Regions from separate parts of the Tsukamurella serpentis genome, predicted to be linked through region 1. Evidence: predicted binding sites of a transcription regulator. Region 1 holds the regulator's gene; each other region holds the start of a gene.

Evidence for each region. Region 1 encodes LexA, which represses DNA repair genes until DNA is damaged. Its sites were predicted from a motif close to CGAACANNTGTTCG; they were not measured.
Region 2: the regulator LexA is predicted to act here: its motif matches at 1,703-1,716, upstream of ACYVHG_RS02885 (SAV_6107 family HEPN domain-containing protein).
Region 3: the regulator LexA is predicted to act here: its motif matches at 2,913-2,926, upstream of ACYVHG_RS09890 (HNH endonuclease signature motif containing protein).

The regions. Positions count from the first base shown of each region.
Region 1 is NZ_BAAGVH010000001.1:176,368-183,312, reverse strand. Features, by position in the region: gene hrpA (ATP-dependent RNA helicase HrpA) at 1-2,546, shown strand, start outside; gene nrdR (transcriptional regulator NrdR) at 2,598-3,068, opposite strand; gene ACYVHG_RS00865 (hypothetical protein) at 3,308-3,661, opposite strand; gene lexA (transcriptional repressor LexA) at 4,200-4,910, shown strand; gene ACYVHG_RS00855 (acyl-CoA dehydrogenase family protein) at 4,888-6,045, opposite strand; gene ACYVHG_RS00850 (acyl-CoA dehydrogenase family protein) at 6,046-6,945, opposite strand, start outside.
Region 2 is NZ_BAAGVH010000002.1:98,699-105,643, reverse strand. Features, by position in the region: gene ACYVHG_RS02895 (phytoene desaturase family protein) at 1-1,062, opposite strand, end outside; gene ACYVHG_RS02890 (GNAT family N-acetyltransferase) at 1,059-1,652, opposite strand; gene ACYVHG_RS02885 (SAV_6107 family HEPN domain-containing protein) at 1,899-2,312, shown strand; gene ACYVHG_RS02880 (DUF3040 domain-containing protein) at 2,418-2,837, shown strand; gene mraZ (division/cell wall cluster transcriptional repressor MraZ) at 3,232-3,663, shown strand; gene rsmH (16S rRNA (cytosine(1402)-N(4))-methyltransferase RsmH) at 3,831-4,850, shown strand; gene ACYVHG_RS02865 (hypothetical protein) at 4,847-5,815, shown strand; gene ACYVHG_RS02860 (peptidoglycan D,D-transpeptidase FtsI family protein) at 5,812-6,945, shown strand, end outside.
Region 3 is NZ_BAAGVH010000003.1:343,252-350,196, reverse strand. Features, by position in the region: gene ACYVHG_RS09910 (YqeB family protein) at 1-303, shown strand, start outside; gene ACYVHG_RS09905 (DNA repair helicase XPB) at 304-1,971, shown strand; gene ACYVHG_RS09900 (hypothetical protein) at 2,003-2,545, opposite strand; gene ACYVHG_RS09895 (helix-turn-helix transcriptional regulator) at 2,542-2,823, opposite strand; gene ACYVHG_RS09890 (HNH endonuclease signature motif containing protein) at 2,932-4,698, shown strand; gene ACYVHG_RS09885 (phytoene desaturase family protein) at 4,730-6,040, opposite strand; gene ACYVHG_RS09880 (pyridoxal phosphate-dependent aminotransferase) at 6,088-6,945, shown strand, end outside.

The sequences.
Region 1 (6,945 bases):
TCCGCGACGGTGTGGCACTGCTCGAAGAACTCGGTGCGCTGGAGCCCGCCCGCAGTGCTGGCGAGCGGGACGGAGCCGGTCCGCACCGCCGGCTCAGCGCCATCGGGCGGCAGCTCGCGGACCTGCCCGTGGATCCGCGTATGGCGCGGATGCTGGTGGCGGCCCGGGAATTCGGTGTACTGCCCGAGGTGCTGGTGATCGTGGCGGGTATGTCGATCCAGGACGTTCGGGAGCGCCCGGCCGAGCACCGCGCCGCGGCGGACGCCCAGCACGCCAGATTCTCCGATCCCACCTCCGACTTCCTCTCGTATCTGACGCTGTGGCGGCACCTCGGGGAGCGCCGGGCGGATCTCGGTTCGAGTGCCTTCCGCCGAGAGTGCCAGCGGCAGTTCCTGCATTACGTACGGATCCGCGAATGGCAGGATCTGCACGGGCAACTCCGCCAGATCTGCCGCGAGCTGGGGTGGACACTCGAATCGCCGGACCGCGAGCCCGCGGCCTCACCCGATCTCATCCATCAGGCCCTGCTCGCCGGACTTCTCTCACAGATCGGGCTCCGCGAGCCGGACGGCCGTGAGTTCCTGGGGGCACGTCATGCGAAGTTCCTGATCTTCCCCGGATCGGCCCTGTCGAAGAAGCCGCCGCGGCTGGTGATGGCCGGTGAACTGGTGGAGACGTCGCGATTGTTCGCACGGACGGCGGCGCGGATCGAACCGGAGTGGGCGGAGAAGGCTGCGGGCCCGCTCGCCAAGCACCACTACTCGGAACCGCACTGGTCCACCAAACGCGAAGCCGTCCAGGCCAAGGAACGGGTCACGTTGTTCGGTGTCCCGCTGGTCTCGGACCGCACGGTGAACTACGGCCGCATCGACCCGGTGGTCTCCCGGGAGCTGTTCATCCGGCACGCGCTGGTGCAGGGCGAGTGGCGTACACGGCACCGGTTCTTCGCGCGCAATCGAGCTCTGCTCAGTGACCTGGAGTACCTGGAGGACAAGGCCCGACGTCGCGACCTGGTCGTGGACGAGGACGCCCTGTTCGACTTCTACGACCGGCGGGTACCCGAGGGGATCGTCTCGGCGCGGCACTTCGATGCCTGGTGGAAGAAGACCTCCCCCGACCGCCCCGACCTGCTCGATTTCACCGAGACCGACCTGCTGGCCGATTCCGCTGCCGAGGTCACCGGCGACGCCTACCCCACCACCTGGTTGCAGGGGCGGATCGAAGTTCCGCTGAAGTACCGGTTCGAGCCGGGGGCGGCCGATGACGGTGTGACCGCACGGATTCCGGTGCAGGATCTGGCGACGGTGCGGGCGGACGGCTTCGAGTGGCTGGTACCGGCGATGCGGCAGGAACTGGCGACAGCACTGATCAAATCGTTGCCGAAGCACCTTCGCCGGGAGGTCGTCCCGGCGCCGGACTACGCCGCCGCAGCGCTGGCCCGGCTGACTCCACGCGCGGAGCCGCTCACCGCCGGACTGGCGCGGGAGCTGACCCAGTTGTCCGGAACGGTGATCGGACCGACGGACTTCACCCGAGAATCGCTACCCGATCATCTGCGCGTGACCTTCGTGGTGGTCGGCGACGACGGCCGCGAGCTCGGAAGCGGTAAGGATCTCGAAGCGCTCAAACGCCGGCTCGGCAGCGCTGTCCAGGAGGATCTGTCCAGCCGGGCGGACGCGTACGAACGCGCACCGTCGGCCACCTGGACCGCGGACACCCTCGGGGACGTGCCGCGGAGCATCGACACCCAGGTCCGAGGCAGCCGCGTGACCGGTTACGGCACGCTCTATCCCGACGGTGACCGCGCCGGGGTGCGCGTGGTGGCCTCGCAGGCCGACCAGAGCGCACTGATGGGACCCGGACTCGACGTACTGCTGGCGAATGCGCTGCCGGCGGCGCACAAGTCGATGTTGCAGTCCGTGGGGCAGCGCGAACGCCTCGCGCTCTCGCAGAGCCCGTACGCGTCTCCGATGGATCTGCTGACCGATTGCCGGCGACGTGCGATCACGGACCTGCGTGCGGCTGCGGCACCGGCATGGACACCGGAGGAATTCACGGCGTTGACGGCGACGGTCCGAGCCGGACTGGGTGAGCGGACGCAGCGGTACTTCGCCGACGTGGCCGCAGCGGTGGCGACGGCGACCGAACTCCGCGGCGCGATCGGCTCGGCCCCGCCGGCGCTGCGGGACGCGGCCGACGACATCGCCGAACAGGTGGACTCCCTGCTGTTCCCCGGCTTCATCGCGGTGACCTCCGGTGATCACATCCAGCATCTGCCGCGGTATCTGGCGGGAGCAGCGGCACGGTGGGCGGGGCTACCCGCGTCCGCCGACCGTGACGATCGGGGGATGGCCGCACTGGACCGGGTGTACGCCGCGCTCACGGCGAAGTTGGACGCGCTGCCGGAGCATCGGCGTGATGCGGCCTTGGATCACGTGCACTGGTCCATCGAGGAGCTGCGGGTGAGCTTGTTCGCGCAGTCGCTGGGAACCGTGGGCTCGGTTTCGGAGAAGAAGGTGCTCGCAGCGATCGCGGCGCTGAACTGAGCCGCCTTCGACGCGGAAGCCACTGATCGTGCCGCTGAGCACGATCGGCGGTCAGGCGACGTCGGTCGGGTCCGAGGCCGCGCGGGTGCGCAGGTCGGCGATCGCGGCTTCGAAATCCTCGATCGAGGTGAAACCCTGGTAGACCGAGGCGAACCGCAGGTAGGCGACCTCGTCGAGGTCGCGGAGCGGCCCCAGGATGGCCAAGCCGACCTCGTTCGCCGGGACCTCCGCGACGCCGGAGGCGCGGACGGCGTCCTCGACCTGCTGCGCGAGCTTGTGCAGGTCGTCGTCGGCGACATCACGGCCCTGACAGGCGCGACGCACACCCTTCATCACCTTCTCGCGGCTGAACGGCTCGGTGACCCCATTGCGCTTGACCACGGCCAGTACCGCGCTCTCGACGGTGGTGAACCGACGGCCGCATTCGTTGCACGAACGTCGGCGACGAATGCCCTGGCCGTCGTCGTAGACACGTGAATCGACCACACGAGTGTCGTCGTTCTTACAGAACGGGCAATGCATCGGTTCACCTCCCGCGCGGGTGCGCTCGGCCGTACGTCGGGGAAAGGGCAGGATCGCGGCATCCGTCGCGGCCCCTTCCCGAGCTCTCGGCATCGAGGATACTCGGCGGGTGAACCGCACCACGTTGTCGAGGTGCGTCACACCGCCGTGGCCGCGGGAATCAGTGCTCGCGATGTGCATCGTCATCATCGTTGTGCCCTTCAATCAGTGGTGTCGCGGGGAATCACCGGGTATCGCCGTCAGTACCGCGGGGTGACGAGGGTCTGTCCGGAGTGCACCTGGCCGTTGTTCAGTCCGTTGATCCGGGAGATCTCGTCGATGACGCTCGCACGGGAACGCTCGGGTGCGATCTCTGCGGCGATCTGCTCCAGATTCTGGCCGGCGCGGACGGTGACCACGGAGGTCAGTGCCGGCCGAGCGCCTTCAGCTGCGCCGCTCTGCTGCTGCTCGCCGCCGCCGAACAGGACGAGTACGGCGACGAACGTGCCCACCGCCAGCGCCAGGCACAGCGCCCACGACGGGCCGGGAGTACGCCGAGCGCAACCGGCCACACGGGAGACGCCGCGTGCCCGCCGGCGGACGGGCGGACGCACGTGCGAACGTTCGACGGACCGCCGGGAGGACCCGCGCGCACCGGTGACCCGAACCGGTCCGGCGTCCGTTCGAACTGCACCCCCCAGGGCATCGTTCGATGGAATGAGCGAAACGTCCGCGGTGAGCGGATCGCGCTCCTGGGCCAGCCGGGGCGAGACGCCTCGAGCACGCGCGCCGGCCCTCCGGGCGGGGCGGGAGACGCCGCGCCGGACGGTGCCGTTCGACTGAACGCACGCACCGTTTCCTGCGGTTTCGATATCCCGATCGATGATCGCGGTCATGCTCTCTCCTAGCGTCAGTGGCGGGATGTTCCCGTTCATCCGCAGGTCTATCGGAGCAGACTGACAAGTTTTCACTGCCGCCTCACCAGTCACACCAAAGACCGTGCACATGTTCGAAAGAACTTCTGTTCGATTTCTACCACAGGGCTGATCCGAACGGAAGACACGCGGCGAAATTTCTCGAACAGATGTTTGTCAGGGCGTCCGGCCTGGACTACAGTGGGTTGCAGAACCGAACGGGCGTGAGGAGCGGCACATGACAGACGAACGACAGGTCCAGCACCGGGACAAGCGCTTCCGCGACGCACAGGGCAACGTGTCCGAGGATCACCTCACGCGTCGCCAGAAGCAGGTCCTCGAAGTCATCCGGAGATCCGTCCGGGACCGCGGGTACCCGCCGAGCATCCGTGAGATCGGCGACGAGGTCGGCCTGACCTCCACATCGTCGGTGGCGCACCAGTTGCGCACCCTCGAGCGCCTCGGATTCCTGCACCGTGACCCGAACCGTCCGCGTGCGGTGAACGTCCAGGGGGCGGAGGAGCGCACGGCGCAGGTCATCCAGAAGGTGATGGAGGACGAGGACCGCATGCCCGAGCCGGCCTTCATCCCGGTTCTCGGCCGGATCGCCGCCGGAGGGCCGATCCTCGCCGAAGAAGCGGTCGAGGAGATCTTCCCACTCCCCCGTGAGCTCGTCGGCGAGGGTTCGTTGTTCCTCCTCAAGGTGGTCGGCGAGTCGATGACCGATGCCGCCATCTGTGACGGTGACTGGGTGGTCGTTCGGCAGCAGGCCGTGGCCGAGAACGGCGACATCGTCGCCGCGATGCTCGACGGCGAGGCCACGGTGAAGACGTTCCGCCGCACCGGCCGCGACATCTGGCTGATGCCGCACAACCCCGCGTTCGACCCGATCCACGGCAACGACGCCGTGATCCTCGGCAAGGTGGTCACTGTGATGCGCCGGATCTGATTCCGGCGTACCGGCGCAGATGATCGGTGGCCGAACCGAACTCGGTCTCGATCACGGTCAGACGCTTGAAGCAGTGCCCGATAGCGAGTTCCTCGGTCAGTCCCATACCGCCGTGCAGTTGGACGGCGTTCTGGCCGATGAACCGGGCTGCACGCGCAACGGTCACCTTCGCCGCCGAAACCGCTCGCCGTCGTTGCCGCGGCTCCGCATCGAGGTTGAGGACCGCCAGGTACACGGCCGCGACGGCCTGTTCCAGTTCCAGATACATGTCAACCATGCGGTGCTGCAAGACCTGGAACGTGCCGATCGGAACCCCGAACTGATTGCGTTGCTTGGTGTATTCGACCGTCTCCGCCACCACGCGACGCATGATTCCCACCGCCTCACTGCACACCGCCGCGGCTCCGTCGTCGAGGGCCCGTTCGATCGCCTCCCAGGCGGTGCCCTCGGTTCCGATCAATGCCGACACCGGCACACGCAGATCGGAGAACTCGAGATCACCGGTGTGGTGGTCGTCGATGGTGCGGAAGTACCTCGCCGCCACCCCGTTCGGCGGCGCCTGTGGGTCGAACTCGAACAGCAGCAACGACAACCCGTCGCGATCGAGCCGCTCCCCCGATGTCCGCGCCGCGACCACCAGATGCGTCGCGAGGGGAAGATCCGCGACCACCGTCTTCGTACCGGAGAGCACGTACTCGTCGCCGTCACGGCTCGCGCGCACCTGCACGTCCCACGGCTCACGACCGGATGCGGGTTCGGTGAGCGCAAAGCCGATACGGACGTCCCCGTCGGCGATCCGTTCCAGCACGGCCGCAGCGGAATCGCCGCCTGCCTCTCGCAGCAGCGCCGCGCCGACGACGGCGGTACCGATGTACGGCTCGACCACCAGCGCGCCGCCGAGTTCCTCGGCGATCACCATCGTCTCCTCGGCTCCGCCGCCGAGCCCGCCGGCCGACTCGGGCAGGGCTGCACCAAGAATCCCCAGTTCGGAGGCGAACGCCCGCCAGACCGCGGGTTGCCACCGCTCTTCAGATCGCGCCGCGGCCCGGGACTGCGCCAACGGGTACCGGCCGGCGAGATAGCCCCGCACGGCGTCTCGGAGCACGGCCTGTTCGCCGGTGAGTGTGAAGTCCATCTACAGCCCCAATACCGTCTTCGCCAGGATGTTGCGTTGAATCTCGTTCGAACCCGCATAGATCGAGCCCGCACGATCGTTGAAATAGCGCAGCGGCGCGACCGCCTGCCACAGCTCTCCGCTGTGCGCTCCGTCGGGAGGCACCAGATGATCGACCACCGGGCCGCCCGGGCGGGTGACGTGCGGCTGATAGATCCGCCCCCGCGGTCCGGCACTGAGGTAGATGAACTCGGTGATCGCTTGACTGAGTTCGGTACCGAGGATCTTGAGCATCGACGCCGCCGGTCCGGGATTGCCCCCCTCCGCGAGCACCGCGAGCGAACGGTGTTCGAGAATCTCCAGCACGTCCACGCGAGCGCGTAGTTCCGCCAAGCCGAGCCGGAAGTCGTCGTCCTCCGCCAGCGGTCGCGCGTCCCGGCCGGGCACGTGTTCGGCCTGCTCGGCGAGCCGGTCGAGCGAGACCTGCAGCCAGGGAGCCGCCGCCCCGCCACCCCGCTCGAACTCCAGCAGGTACTTCGCCACGGTCCAGCCGTCATCGATCTCACCCAGCACGTTGGCGATCGGTACTCGCACCGCGTCGAAGAAGACCACGTTCTGAACCTCCTCACCGGAGGCCATCACCAGTGGCCGGATCTCGATGCCCGGCGCGGTCATCTCCAGCAGCACGAACGTGATCCCCTGCTGCTTGCGCTCCGAAGTGGACGTGCGCACCAGTGCGAACATCCAGTTCGCCTCCCGGGCGTGCGTGGTCCAGATCTTCGACCCGGTGAGCACGAGATCGTCACCGTCGGTCTCAGCGCGCATGCTCAGCGAGGCGAGGTCCGATCCGGACTCCGGTTCCGAATACCCCTGGCAGAAGAACACCGAACCGTCCAGGATGCCGGGCAGGAAGAAGTTCTT
Region 2 (6,945 bases), on a different contig from region 1:
GTGCCCGCGATCGGCGGTGAGCAGTCCCAGCCCGGCCTGGTCGGCGAGCGGGACGCCGTCGAAGTCGGGTGGTGCGGTGCCACCGAGCCGTAGCACCATGCCCACGCCCGGCCCGACCTGGATCCGCCGGCGCCACTCCGGCAGGCGGGTGTGGCGGTAGCCGCCGCGTTCGAGCAGGTCGAGAGTGGTGAGCACGTGACAGCCGGCGAGCACGGTCCGCGCCGCCACGGTCCGGGTGCCGCCGTCGCCGGCGCCGACGGTGACCTCCCAGGACCGGCCGCGCCGGCGCAGCGCGGTGACCGGGGCGCCGGTCTCGACGGTGCCGCCGTCGGCGGTGATCCTGCTGATCAGAGCTGTGGTGAGGGCGCCGCTGCCGCCGACCGCCCGGCCCGGGCCGAGGGTGTGCATGAGTGCCGCGAAACCGACCATCGGTGCGGTTCCCGGTTCGCTCATCGCCGGCCCGGACTGCGCGCCGAACCAGGCCAGCGCCGCTTTCAGGCGTTCGTCGTCGAAGTACTCGTCGAGCAGGGTGTCGCCGGAGGCGAGGTAGGTGCGTGAGAGTCCGGCGATGCCGGCGCGGCCTTTGGCCGGCCAGAACGCCCGGCCCAGCCGGGCAGCGCCGGGGGAGGAGCCGAAGGCGTTCATGGTGGCCTTCGCGCGCGGCGTCCAGTCCGCGACGAATCTGCGGTACGCCGCAGCGTCGGTCCGGCCGCAGGCCGCAGCGATCGAATCGGCGGTGGCGTCGAGATCGTGACGGAAGACGATCGGCGGGGCCGTCGAACCCGGCGGGGTGGGCGCGAACGCCCACGGATCGCAGTCGAGGTAGCGCAGTCCGTGCGCGGCCAGATCGAGTTCTTCGGCGATACCGGTGTGCCGGAACATCAGGTGCGCCGACGATCCGCGGTCGACCCGGTACCCGGGGAACCGCTCGACGGTGCTGACCGCCCCGCCCGGAACCCGGTCCGACTCGAAGACCGCGACCGAGCGGCCCTGCGCGGCCAGGTAGGCGGCGCCGACCAGGGCGTTGTGGCCCGAGCCGACCACGGCCACGTCGAGCGTCATAGCGGTAGTTCCCGGCCGAGGACGGCGAACGGGCGTGGATCACCCGAGAACCGGAAACCGCGCAGTACGTCGTAGAAACCGGTACGGCGATACAACTTCCAGGCACGGTTGTCCTCGTCCGGGACCTCCGGGGTGGATAGCAGTACGCGAGGTTCGGGCCGCTCGTGCAGCAGTGCCTCCAGCATCGCCCTGCCGGTGCCGTGGCCCTGCGCGGACGGGTGCACGTGCAGTTCGCTGAGCTCGAAGTAGGAGCCGGCGATCTCCTCGATCCGGTACTGGTCGAGGCCGCGGCGGCCGAGGCCGATCCGCACCTGCCGGTTCCACCACTGATCCGCGGCGCCGCGGTAACCGTAGGCGATACCGACGAGGTGGTCGTGCAGTCGACCGTCCGGGTCGGGGAGGGCCTGCACCGCGCCGAAGGCGGTGTAACCGTCGCGGGCCAGATGCTCGCGCCACATCGGCATCCGGTGCGATTCGGTGCCCGCGGGGTACTGCATGGCCGCGACGTAGATCTGCAGGGCCGCGGGCAGCCACAGCGTCGCGTCCTGCGGGGAGAGGGGGTGGATCCGCGGCGCGGCTACTGCAGGCATGCGATTGCTCCCCTTGACGTGTCGGTGGCTCACGCTATATTAGAAGTGATCGAATGATTGTTCGATCACCGGCCGTGTGATTGGCGCGCATGTTCTGACCCGGGTTCTGGTGTCGGATCGTCGTCCGCCGGTCCGGGGCCGCCGGCGGGACTGGTGCGAAGCGAGGGAAGCGTTACGTGTCAGTCCCGTCGGATACACAACGGGTGGCAGGTGTGAAAGCCGGGAACGCAGGAGGAAGGGGCACCGATGATCGAATCGAGAACACGGGTCGGTCGCGTCGCGTCGGGCCGGCGGGTGGGGGAGTCGGGCGCCGCCCGGATCCTCGATCGTGCGGACCAGTTCCTCGCTCGCGCGGGCGGCTCGCCGGCCCCGGCTGATCAGTACCGCGAGATCTACCACGCCGCGCTGCGCGGAGCGGCGGCGCTGCTCGCCGAGCGGGAGACGGGTGTGCGGCGTCCCACGCGCAACGCCTGGCTGCGTCTGGCGAAGGCGGCACCCGGGTACGCCGAGTGGGTCGACTACTTCACGGTCGTCTCCGGCGTGGTCGCCGCTCTGGAGACCACGGCGCGTTCGGTGAGTGCGGTCGAGGTCTCGGAACTGCACTCACGAGTACAGATCTTCCTCAATGCGATCGAGTCGGACCTGTCCCGAGCGGCGTGAATTCCGATCGTGGTCGTCGATTGTTCGGCGGATGGTGGTCGTCAGGTCGGAAGGCTCGTATCATGAAGGCAGGAGTTGGACCCCACGAGTGCTGAAGGAGGGGACGTGCCACTCTCCGAGCACGAACAGCGCATGCTCGACCAGATCGAGAGCGCGCTCTACGCCGAGGATCCGAAGTTCGCGTCGAACGTACGCGGAGGCCGGTTCGGTGGCGCGACGGGTAAGCGTCGCGTGATCGCCGCGATAGGTTTCGCGGTGGGCTTGATGCTGCTGATAGTCGGAATGCTGTTGGGCAGGGTCGAGTACACGGTGATCGTGGGGATCGCCGGATTCCTCCTCATGTTCGGCTCGGTGATCTACGCCCTGTGGTCCGGGCCGGCGGCGAAGGGGCCGCGCGGCGCCGTCGCCGACGACGGTTCGGTACGCGAACCCGCCCGCAAGGGGCGCGGTGTGAAGACCGCGAAGGCCCCGGGGCAGTCGTTCGTCGTCCGCATGGAGGAGCGCTTCCGCCGCCGGTTCCCCTGATTCGCTGACCATCGCCAAAAGCCGCCGACCACCTGGTCGGCGGCTTTTTCGTGCCCGCACGAGTTGCGCCCCACGATCACCCACCGGATCTCCCCACTTCCCCCCACGGTTGGCTCGCGCTGGATCACTTTCGTCGCAAACATCACTTCACTCCCGTCTGACAGGTCGCGCCGGGCAGGTGTGACCAACTCGCCACGCCCGCCGGGAGTGTCGCCCCCCACTTCGTGCCACCGCGATAACCTGCGGAAACTCGGAGAAGTCTCCGCGAATCGCCGATCGCAGTGGTTGAAAGTGGAGAACAGTGGGGTAATGTGGGGCGCACTGGAGAAAGACGCGCTAGTCTGAAGTCTCGATCCAGTGACAACCCCATCGAGGGAGGCGGGAGGTTGCCGTGATGTTCACGGGTACCTACACGCCGAAGCTCGATGACAAGGGACGGCTCACCCTCCCCGCCAAGTACCGCGAGGAACTGGCGGGAGGGCTGACGATCACGAAAGGACAGGATCGAAGCCTCACGGTGTACCCCAAGGCGGAGTTCGAGCGCATCGCCGAGAAGGCCGATGCCATCGAATGGACGGACCCCGCCGGCCGCGCCTTCTACCGCAACTTCTTCGCCAGCTCCGATGACCAGCGCCCGGACTCGCAGGGACGGATCTCGCTCTCCGCGGATCATCGCCGCTACGCCGGACTGACCAAGGAATGCGTGGTCGTCGGATCTCGGAGGTTCCTGGAGATCTGGGACGCGGAGGCATGGGACGCCTACCAGGCACAGCACGAAGACGACTACGCGCAGCCGCAGTCCGAATCGCTCAAGGCGATCTTCTAACCGCCGCCGGACCACTCGCGGCGCGGACGAGGTGGACCGAGGCCTGCGCCCGAATCGGCCCTGACGTACTTCCCCAACGCCAGGTACGAGTCGGGCGGGGACCCCGTTCCATCCGCCCAGCACGACCACCGTCAACACCATCGCCACGCACGTGCTCTGGAGGAGCCATGTCCGACCCCCGGCATCGCGGTCCGTCCGACGGCGATCACGGCCATGTGCCGGTACTGGCCGACCGGGTGCGTGAACTGCTCGCTCCGGCCCTCGATCACGACGGTGCGGTCTACGTCGACGCCACTCTCGGCGCCGGCGGTCACTCGGAGCTGATGCTCGAGAGCTTCCCGCGGATCCGGGTCGTGGGCCTGGACCGCGATCACGACGCGCACGCCATCGCCGGCGCGCGGCTGGCCCGCTTCGGTGATCGCTTCACCGCCGTCCACACCCGCTACGACGGGCTCGCAGACGCTCTCGAGGACCTCGGACTGGCCGCCGGCGGAGGGCCCGGCGCCGCAGCGATCCTGTTCGACCTCGGTGTCTCGTCCATGCAGCTCGACCGCGCGGACCGCGGTTTCGCCTACGCGGTGGACGCTCCGCTGGACATGCGGATGAACTCCGACGACCCGCTCACCGCAGCGGACGTGCTCAACACCTACTCGCACGGCGATCTGGCGCGGATCCTGCAGCGCTACGGCGATGAGCGCTTCGCCGGAAAGATCGCCTCCGCGGTGCTCAAGGAGCGCGAGAAGGAGCCCTTCACCACCAGTGGACGACTGGTGGAGTTGCTCTACGCCACCATCCCGGCGCCCGCCCGGCGCACCGGCGGGCACCCGGCCAAGCGCACCTTCCAGGCGCTGCGCATCGAGGTCAACGCGGAATTGGCCTCACTCGAGGCAGCGGTGCCCCAGGCCCTCGATGCGCTGGCACCGGGCGGTCGGGTGGTCTTCCTGAGCTACCAGTCGCTCGAGGACCGCATCGTCAAGGCCGCGCTCGCCGAACGCACCCGATCCAGCAGCCCGGCCGGCCTGCCGGTGGAACTGCCCGGCACCGGCGCCACCTTCGAACTGCTCACCCGGGGCGCGGAACGCGCCACCGATGAGGAGATCGCCCAGAACCAGCGAGCCGCCCCGGTCCGGATGCGGGCGGCCCGCCGACTCGACACCACCAGCACCAGCACAAGGAGCGCGCGATGACCGCACCGAACGCCACCCAGGCGCCGTCGGCCCCGGACACCCGGACCCGGCGCGCACCCGCGCGCCGTGACGACCGCGACACCTCCCGGCCGCGCTCGAGCTCCGCGCAGCGGGCTCTGGACCGCCGCCAGAAGCGCCTCGACCAGCAGCGCGCCGTGCTGGAGGCCGGAGGCACGCTCCGCGAGACCCCCGCCGAGCGGGCGCTGCGCCGCCACCGCGACGGCGCCGCGAACACCTCTCTCATCGCGCGGCTCCCGCAGCCGCGGGCCCTCGCGCGCCGGGTGCCCTTCGTGCTCGCCCTGATCGCCCTGATCGGTGCCGGTCTGGTGCTGACGTTGTGGCTGACCACCGGTAGCGCCGAGAACTCGTATGCGCTCAGCAGCCGGGAGGCGGTGAACAAGTCGCTGGCCGAGAAGAAGGCCGCCCTCGAGCGCGATGTGAAGTCCGGTGCCAGCGCACCGGGACTCGCCGAGCGTGCCGCCGAACTCGGTATGGTGCCCGCCGGTTCGCTGCCGGTGCTGGTGGGCCAGCCGGGCGGCAAGGTCGCCGTCGTCGGCAAGCCCGCCCCCGCCACCGGCGCCCCGCTGCCCGCCCTGAACCCGCCGGCACCGTCGGCCGATCGCAGTGGCGCCACGTCCGACGGTTCCGGCACGCCGGTCGCCGGGAATCCCGGGACCGCGCCGTCGGGCGGGGAACAATTGGTCACCATGAACCCCGGCACCCCGTCCGTCGCGAACCCGCCGGCGCCCGCGCCCGCTCCGGTTCAGCCGGCTCCCGCTCCCGCCGCGGGTGCCCAGGCCCAACCGGCTCCGGTCCCGGAACGGGTCCAGGCTCCCGCTCCCGCCGCCGCACAGGCTCCCGTCGCGGGCGCTCCGGTTCCCGCTCAGCCGGCCGGCCAGGGTCCCGCCCAGCCGTCCCGCACCGCCCCGGCCCCGCAGGCGCCGGCCCAGGTGACGCCCCGATGACCCGTACCCAGCGACCGCGAACCGGATCGCGGCCCGCGCCCCGCGGCACCGTCCGCACCCCGGTTCCGCGCGGTGGCACCAAACCCGGGCACCAGTCCGCCCGCGACCGGGTCAAGGGGGGACGCGTTCCCGACGTGCCCACCACTTTCGCCCGGCGCAGCCGTATCGGCGGGGTGGTGATCGTCGTCGTGCTGGCCGTGATCGCGGTGTGGCTCGGCGTGGTCCAGTTCATCCAGGCGCCGTCACTCTCGGCGAAGGCTGCGAGCCAGCGCCAGGTCAAGGAGGTACTGCCGGCAGTTCGGGGCGCCATCACCGACCGGGACGGCCAGCCGATCGCCTTCACCATGGAGGCCAAATCGCTGACCTTCCAGCCCAAGGCGGTGCGCAAGACGCTCCAGGAGCAGTACGACAAGGACGTCAAGGCCAAGAACCAGGGTGAGAAGGCCGAACCCGTCCCGGTCGACGACCGGCTGCAGGCGATCGCCAAGAAGACGGTCTCGGTGCTCGGCGATGCGGTGGACGAGAAGAAGCTGCTCGAACAACTGCGCAGCGAGGACAGCTTCGTCTACCTCGCCCGCGGCGTCGATCCGGCCAAGGCCTCCGCGATCACCGACGAGTTCTCCGAGGTCGGTGCCGAGCGCCAGTCCATCCGGAACTACCCGGGTGGCTCGCTGGGCGCCAACATCGTCGGAACCACCGGCTGGGACGGCCGCGGCCTGATCGGGCTGGAGTCCTCGCTGGACTCGATCCTGGCCGGCACCGACGGTTCGCAGACCTACGATCGCGGCTCCGACAGCGCCGTCATCCCGGGCAGTACCCGTGAGGTGCATCCCGCGGTGAACGGTGCCCGGGTGGAACTGACCCTCGACAACGACGTCCAGTTCTTCGTGCAGCAGGCGGTCTCGGTCGCCAAGCAGAAGTCGGGCGCCAAGAACGTCCAGGCGGTGGTGCTCGACGCCAGGACCGGCCAGGTGATGGCGATGGCTGCGGACAACACCTTCAATCCCGCACTCGGGGTCTCCAAGAACCCCGGATCGGCGCGTACCGGCAACCTGCCGGTGAGTACACCGTTCGAGCCGGGCTCGGTGAACAAGCTGATCACCGCGGTCGCCGCGATCGACAACGGAAAG
Region 3 (6,945 bases), on a different contig from region 1:
CTCCTCGCGGCCGCCGGCACCGACGGCGTACCCGCGCGACGCCTGGCCGAAGCCTTCCGCGCCGCCGGGTACCGATGGTCCGGCGACAAGGACCCGTACGAGGCCGAGTTCGTCCGCTTCGTGGATGGGCGCGATCGCGTGCCCGGCGACGCCTTGGAACTGTTGCGCGAGCGCGCCGTCGCACGCGCCGAGAAGCGTGGACCCACCGCCCTCGATCTGCGATTGCGCCTGGGTGAGCTAGGTGTGGTCGTGCGAGACCGCGGTGACGAGCAGGAGTTCAGGCCGGCGCGGCACAATGGGTAGATGACCGACGGGCCCCTCATCGTCCAGTCCGACAAGACCTTGCTGCTGGAGGTCGAGCACGAACTGGCCGGCGCCGCTCGGGCGGCGATCGCCCCCTTCGCGGAGCTCGAACGCGCCCCGGAGCACGTACACACCTACCGGGTGACGCCGCTGGCCCTGTGGAACGCTCGGGCCGCCGGACACGATGCGGAGCAGGTGGTGGACGCGCTGGTCACCTACTCCCGGTACCCGGTGCCGCAGCCACTACTGGTGGACGTGGTGGACACCATGAGCCGGTACGGCCGGCTGCAACTGGTCAAGAGCCCCGCACACGGCCTGATCCTGGTCTCATTGGATCGCGCGGTGCTCGAAGAAGTTCTGCGGCACAAGAAGATCGCACCGATGATCGGCGCCCGGATCGACGACTCGACGGTGGTCGTGCACCCGTCCGAGCGGGGCCACCTCAAGCAACTGCTGCTCAAAGTGGGCTGGCCGGCGGAGGATCTAGCCGGGTACGTCGACGGCGAATCGCACCCGATCTCGCTCGACACCGCAGGCTCGGGCTGGGAGCTGCGCGACTACCAGAAGACGGCGGCGGATTCGTTCTGGCTCGGCGGATCCGGCGTGGTGGTGCTGCCGTGTGGCGCCGGGAAGACGATCGTGGGTGCCGCCGCTATGGCGCGGGCACAAGCCACCACGCTGATCCTTGTGACGAACACCGTCTCCGGACGGCAGTGGAAGCGCGAACTCCTGGCGCGGACCACGCTCACCGAGGAGGAGATCGGCGAGTACTCGGGCGAGAAGAAGGAGATCCGCCCGGTGACCATCGCCACCTATCAGGTACTCACCCGCAAATCCAAGGGCGAGTACAAGAACCTGGACCTGTTCGACTCCCGCGACTGGGGTCTGATGATCTACGACGAGGTGCATCTCCTGCCTGCGCCGGTGTTCCGGATGACCGCCGATCTGCAATCGCGGCGCCGCCTGGGCCTCACGGCGACGCTGGTGCGCGAGGACGGCCGCGAGGGTGACGTGTTCTCCCTGATCGGGCCGAAACGCTATGACGCGCCGTGGAAGGACATCGAGGCGCAGGGATGGATCGCGCCCGCGGACTGCGTCGAGGTGCGGGTGACGCTCACCGAGAACCAGCGGATGCAGTACGCCACCGCCGAGCCCGACGAGCGGTATCGGATGTGCTCCACCGCGCCGGTGAAAACCGCTGTGGTGAAGTCGATCCTGGCACGACATAGGGGCGCTCCGACGCTGGTGATCGGGGCCTACCTGGATCAGTTGGAGGCGCTCGGTGCCGCACTCGACGCGCCGGTCATCACCGGCGCGGTCAAGAACAAGGAGCGTGAGGCCCTGTTCGATGCCTTCCGCGCGGGCGAGATCTCGACGCTGGTGGTCAGCAAGGTCGCGAACTTCTCCATCGATCTTCCGGAAGCGTCCGTCGCGGTGCAGGTCTCGGGCACCTTCGGCTCCCGCCAGGAGGAGGCGCAGCGGCTCGGACGGCTGCTGCGGCCCAAGCACGACGGTGGCACCGCCCACTTCTACTCGGTGGTCTCCCGGGACACCCTGGACGCCGATTACGCCGCGCACCGTCAGCGCTTCCTCGCCGAGCAGGGCTACGCCTACCGCATCGTCGACGCCGACGACATCCTCGGTCCCGCCATCGGTGGGAGCGATTGACCCAACCGCGTCCGTGCCGGACGCGCCCCTCCTACAGCGGTACGTCCTCGGCCTCGGGATCGGGCCGCGTCCAGGCCAGCAGCATCGCCGGCGTCGACATCCCGATGAGCAGTGCCACCAGAGTGAACAGCCCGGACGCGTAGTGCCAGGCATTGTTCCCAGCAGGCTGCGCGATCACCGCAGTGAAGATGGCGTAGCACACCGCCACCAGGACCAGGTTCTGCGTGACGCTCAGCCCGATCGATCGAGCCTCGTTCCGCTGCTGGATCTCCCATTCGTCCAGAGCATCAGCGGGCGCATCCCCCTGACGCCCCGAGACGATCTGCAGCATGCTCCACAGTGGTAGCAACAACGCGCAGGCAGGCAGCCACAGCAGCGGCGCGATCCCGATATCGAAGTGGCACAGCACCCCGACGACGAACATGTACAGGTACACCAGCCCCAGCGCGACGACGAGCTTGCGCCGCCGAGACCGGGTGCGCCAGTTCGGGAACATGTGCGCCGTACGCTTCTCGTTCTCCAGAAAACGCCGGGTGCGGCGCTCTTGGTAGCCGCTGAACAAGTTCGCAGTCATCGTCGTCCACCCTTCTCCTTGCGTCCATACACTTCTGTTGACAGGGGACCGAACTCGGTCCGCGAGAACACGGCTTCGACCGGGAGGTCGAAGACCGCACAGATCCGGAAGGCCAGATCGAGGCTCGGGTAGTGGTCCCCCCGCTCCAACGCGCCCACAGTCTGTGGATTCACGTTGATCTCTGCCGCCAACGCGGCTCGGCTCATCTGCCGCTCGGCGCGCAAGACGCCGATGCGATTGAAGATCGGTAGAGAATCTTCACGTCTAACCGGACTCATATAACTGATTGTTGTGAAAACCCAACCTACTGTCAAGGGTGCCCACCTTCGCACGTCGGCACACACGCCCCCTAGCCTTCCGCCGGATTCGAGCGTATGATCGAATGTATGAGCATCTCCGGTAGCGCATTCGAACTGGGGCGGCAGGTCACGCAACCACTGCCACCCGTGTTCGACGGCGTCTCCGACCGCTCCGTTGCCTCCTTGCTGGCGGAAGTACGAGAGCTCGCAGCCCAGGCCAATCGCATCGAGGCTCGGCGTTGCGCACTGCTGTCACAGGTGTACGCGCTACGTGACCAGCAGAGAAGCATCCTGGAGGAGACGAATCGGCTGTTCGTCGGCGATTGGGACGAGTTGGTCGCCGAAGTCGGCGCAGCACTGCAGGTCGGTCGCGGGGCGGCCGGAGCGGCGGTGCACCGCGCCCTCGATCTGCGTGAGCGCCTCCCCCAGGTGTTCGAACTTTTCGGGAGCGGCCGGATCTCGCTCACCCTGGCGCGGGTGGTGCTCCGCTACGCGCGAGCGATCCTCGACGATCACATCGCGCACGCGTACGACGCCCGCATCGCCGCCTGGCTGGCCGGCACCACCGCAGACCCGGACCTCACCCTCACCGCCGCTGCGGTGGAGGAGGCCTCCCGCACGATCATGGTGGAGATCGACCGGGACGCGATTCCGCACCAGCCCGAGCCCACACCCGCGCCACGGATCGATTTCCACTCCCGCAATGACGGCACCGTCGATCTGGAAGCGGTGCTTCCCAAGGCCGACGCCATTCGTCTCTCCGCGATGATCGCCGAGGTCGCTCGAACCGTGTGCCGGCGTGACGGCCGCCCACTGGCGGAACGGCAGGTGACCGCGCTGATCGCCCTCGCGGAGGGGTACACGAGCCTGGGCTGCCACTGTCGTCAGGAGGGCTGCGCACATGCCGAGCGCACACCGCGCAGCGGCGCAGTCGCACCGGATATGAAGGCACTCGCGGTGATCGTCCTCGCCGAATCCGACGCCGCTCACGCCGAGTCCGCTGGTGCCCCGCCCGCAGCGCCCGCAGAGCCGCCCGATGGCGCGCCGACTCCGCGCCGCGGCGCGGTGGTGCTCTGCGAGGACCTCGGCATCAGTGGTCCGGTCACCGTCGAGCAGGCGAACGCATTGATCGCTCAGTGCGATACCACCGTCCGGCCGCTGGGTCGCCGCGACCCGGCGACCGGCCGTGTGCACGCGACCGGCGCATCGGGGTACACGCCCACGCGGTATCAGCTCCTGGTGATGCGGCTGCGATACCCCACCTGCACCTTCCCGGGGTGCAGTGTGTCCTCGGCGCTGTGCCAGGCCGACCACGTCGCCGAGTACGACCACCGCCATCCCGAGCGTGGTGGCGGCACCACCGTCGCCGGTGCCGCCGGGCCCGGGAACCTGGTACCGCTGTGCGGATTCCACCACCGGATCAAGACCGAGACCTCCTGGCTGTCGGACGTCCTCGACGACGGCACCGTGGTGTGGACGCATCCCGCAGCCGGAACCCGCACAGTCGCGCCGAGCACCTCGTCGAGCCTGCTCCCCGGCCTGGCGTCCCTCACCTGGGACACGCCCACCGGCGTTCCCCGGTGCACCGGCACCTCGGACGACGAACTCGGCACCACCGGCAGCACCGGCGGCCGCGGACCCCGCGAGCCCGCCGCACAGGACCTGGACCGGCACGCCTCCCGTCGCGCCGCCTCCCGCCGCGCCGCGCGCGCCCGTAACCGCCGGATCCGCACCGCCCGGTGCGCACAGCGCGCAGCCGAACGGGCACAACGCCTCCAGGAACTGCTCGACCAGCAACGACGCCGCGCCGAGCAGGCCGGTGAGCCACCACCGCCCGACGATCCCCCGTTCTGAACCGGCCCGGCCGCTGCGGCGCACCGGCGGACTACAGCGAGCGCAGCGCCGCCTGCGCGGCCTGACGGCCGACCATGCCGTGCACACCTGGCCCCGGGGCGGCGGCCGCCGAGCACAGGAACACCCGGTCGGTCAGGCGACACGGATCGATCAGCTTCGGCCGGCGCAGCAACTGCGAGGGGATCGCCGCCCCGGCGGCGATGTCACCGCGCACCAGGTTCGCATTCGACGCCCACAGTCCGTCCGGCCCCGTCGAGCGCACCGCCGTGATCCGCTCCCGCACCCCCGGCGCGTGCCGCTCCACCTCCGCCAGAACCGATTCCGTCAGGTCACCGGCGAATCCCTGCGGGCAGTGCGCGTACATCGACACCGGCGTCAGATCGCCCTTGCACCGCGACGGATCAGCCAAGTACTGCTGAGACAGAATGATCACCGGCCGATCCGGCATCCGCGCCCGGTCCACCATCAGTTCCTTCTCACCGATCTCCCGAGCCGTACCACCGAGGTGCACGAACGCGGACCGGCGGAGCTGCTCGTGCGCCCACGGGATCCCCCCGTCGAGCACGAGATCGACCTTGAACACCGCCGCTCCGAACCGCCACCGCCGGACCCGCCGCCGCAACCACCCCGGTGCGCGCTCCCCCAACAGTTCCCGCGCGGCCGGCAACCCGGTGTCGAGCATCACCAGATCGGCGTCCGGCAATTCGGTGACCCGCTCACCGGTACGGATCCGGCCACCGTGCGCCCGTACCAGGTCTGCGAGTCCATCGGAGATCATCTGCGAACCACCGATCGGCACCGGCCACGGCCGCACCCCGGACAGCAGGTATCCGATCGACGACGTGGCCGGCAGGTGCAGCGGGACGATCGAATGCGCCGCCACCCCCGCGAAGACCGCGCCACCGACCCGCCCCAGCGCCGCCGCGGTCACCGCCGCCGGCACCAGGAACCGCGGCCCCCACGCCATCGCGGCCCCCGGATGCCGCGGCAGTCGCGCCGTCGGCCCGAAGAACACCGCCATCGTCTCCGGCCCGCAGTCCGGCACATCCGCCAGAGTGCCCACCGCATCCCGCGGATCGGGTGAGAGCGGATGCGCCAGATCGATCTCGGCGGTGCCCCATTCGATGTCCAGCCCCACCTCCCGCAGCGCGGGCGAGGCGTACGCCAGTGGGTGCCCGGTGGAGAACCGGTCGACCACGGTGCCGCTGAGCTCATCGCTGCGGCACGCCCCGCCGATCGTCGGCTCGGCCTCGAGCACCGTCACCTCGATACCCTCGCGGGCCAGGTAGGCGGCGGCGGTGAGCCCGTTCGGGCCGGACCCTACGACGACGGCGGAGATCATACCCCACACTAACCAGGCCGCCGGTGCGGAGCGATAACGTTGACCCCATGCGCACCGTCGAACGACTGCAGCCCTTCACGTCGACGATCTTCGCGGAGGTCTCGGCGCTCGCCGAGCGGACCGGCGCCGTCAACCTCGGGCAGGGCTTCCCGGACACCGACGGCCCCGCCGGGATGCTCGCCGCCGCCAAGGAGGCGCTCGACGGTGGCCTCAATCAGTACCCGCCCGGCGACGGCCTGCCGCAGCTGCGTCGTGCCGTGTCCGCACAGGTCCAGCGCGAGTACGGCCTGCACTACGACCCCGACGGTGAGGTACTGGCCACCGTCGGCGCCTCCGAGGGCATCGCCGCCGCCGTCCTGGGCCTGGTCGAACCCGGCCAGGAGGTGATCCTGATCGAACCCTTCTACGACTCCTACGCCGCGACCGTGGCGATGGCCGGCGCGCACCGCGTGGTGGTGCCGCTGGTGGAGGACGGCGGCCGCTACCGCCTCGATCCGGACCTGCTGCGCGGCGCCGTCACCGAGCGCACCGCCGCGATCATCGTGAACTCCCCGCACAATCCCACCGGTACCGTGCTCTGCGACGACGACCTGCGACTGATCGCCGAGCTGTGCGTACAACGCGACCTGCTGTGCGTGACCGACGAGGTCTACGAGTACCTGCTCTTCGACGGCCGGGTGCACCGACCGCTCGCCGCCTTCGAGGGGATGCGCGAGCGCACCGTCCGGATCTCCGGCGCGGCGAAGGCGTTCAACGTGACCGGTTGGAAGGTCGGCTGGATCACCGCGCCGCGTGAACTGGCCGACGCCTGCCGCGCCGCCAAGCAGTGGCTCTCCTTCACCGGCGCCGCGCCGCTGCAGCACGCCGTCGCCCACGCCCTCGACCACGAGCACGCCTGGCTGCAG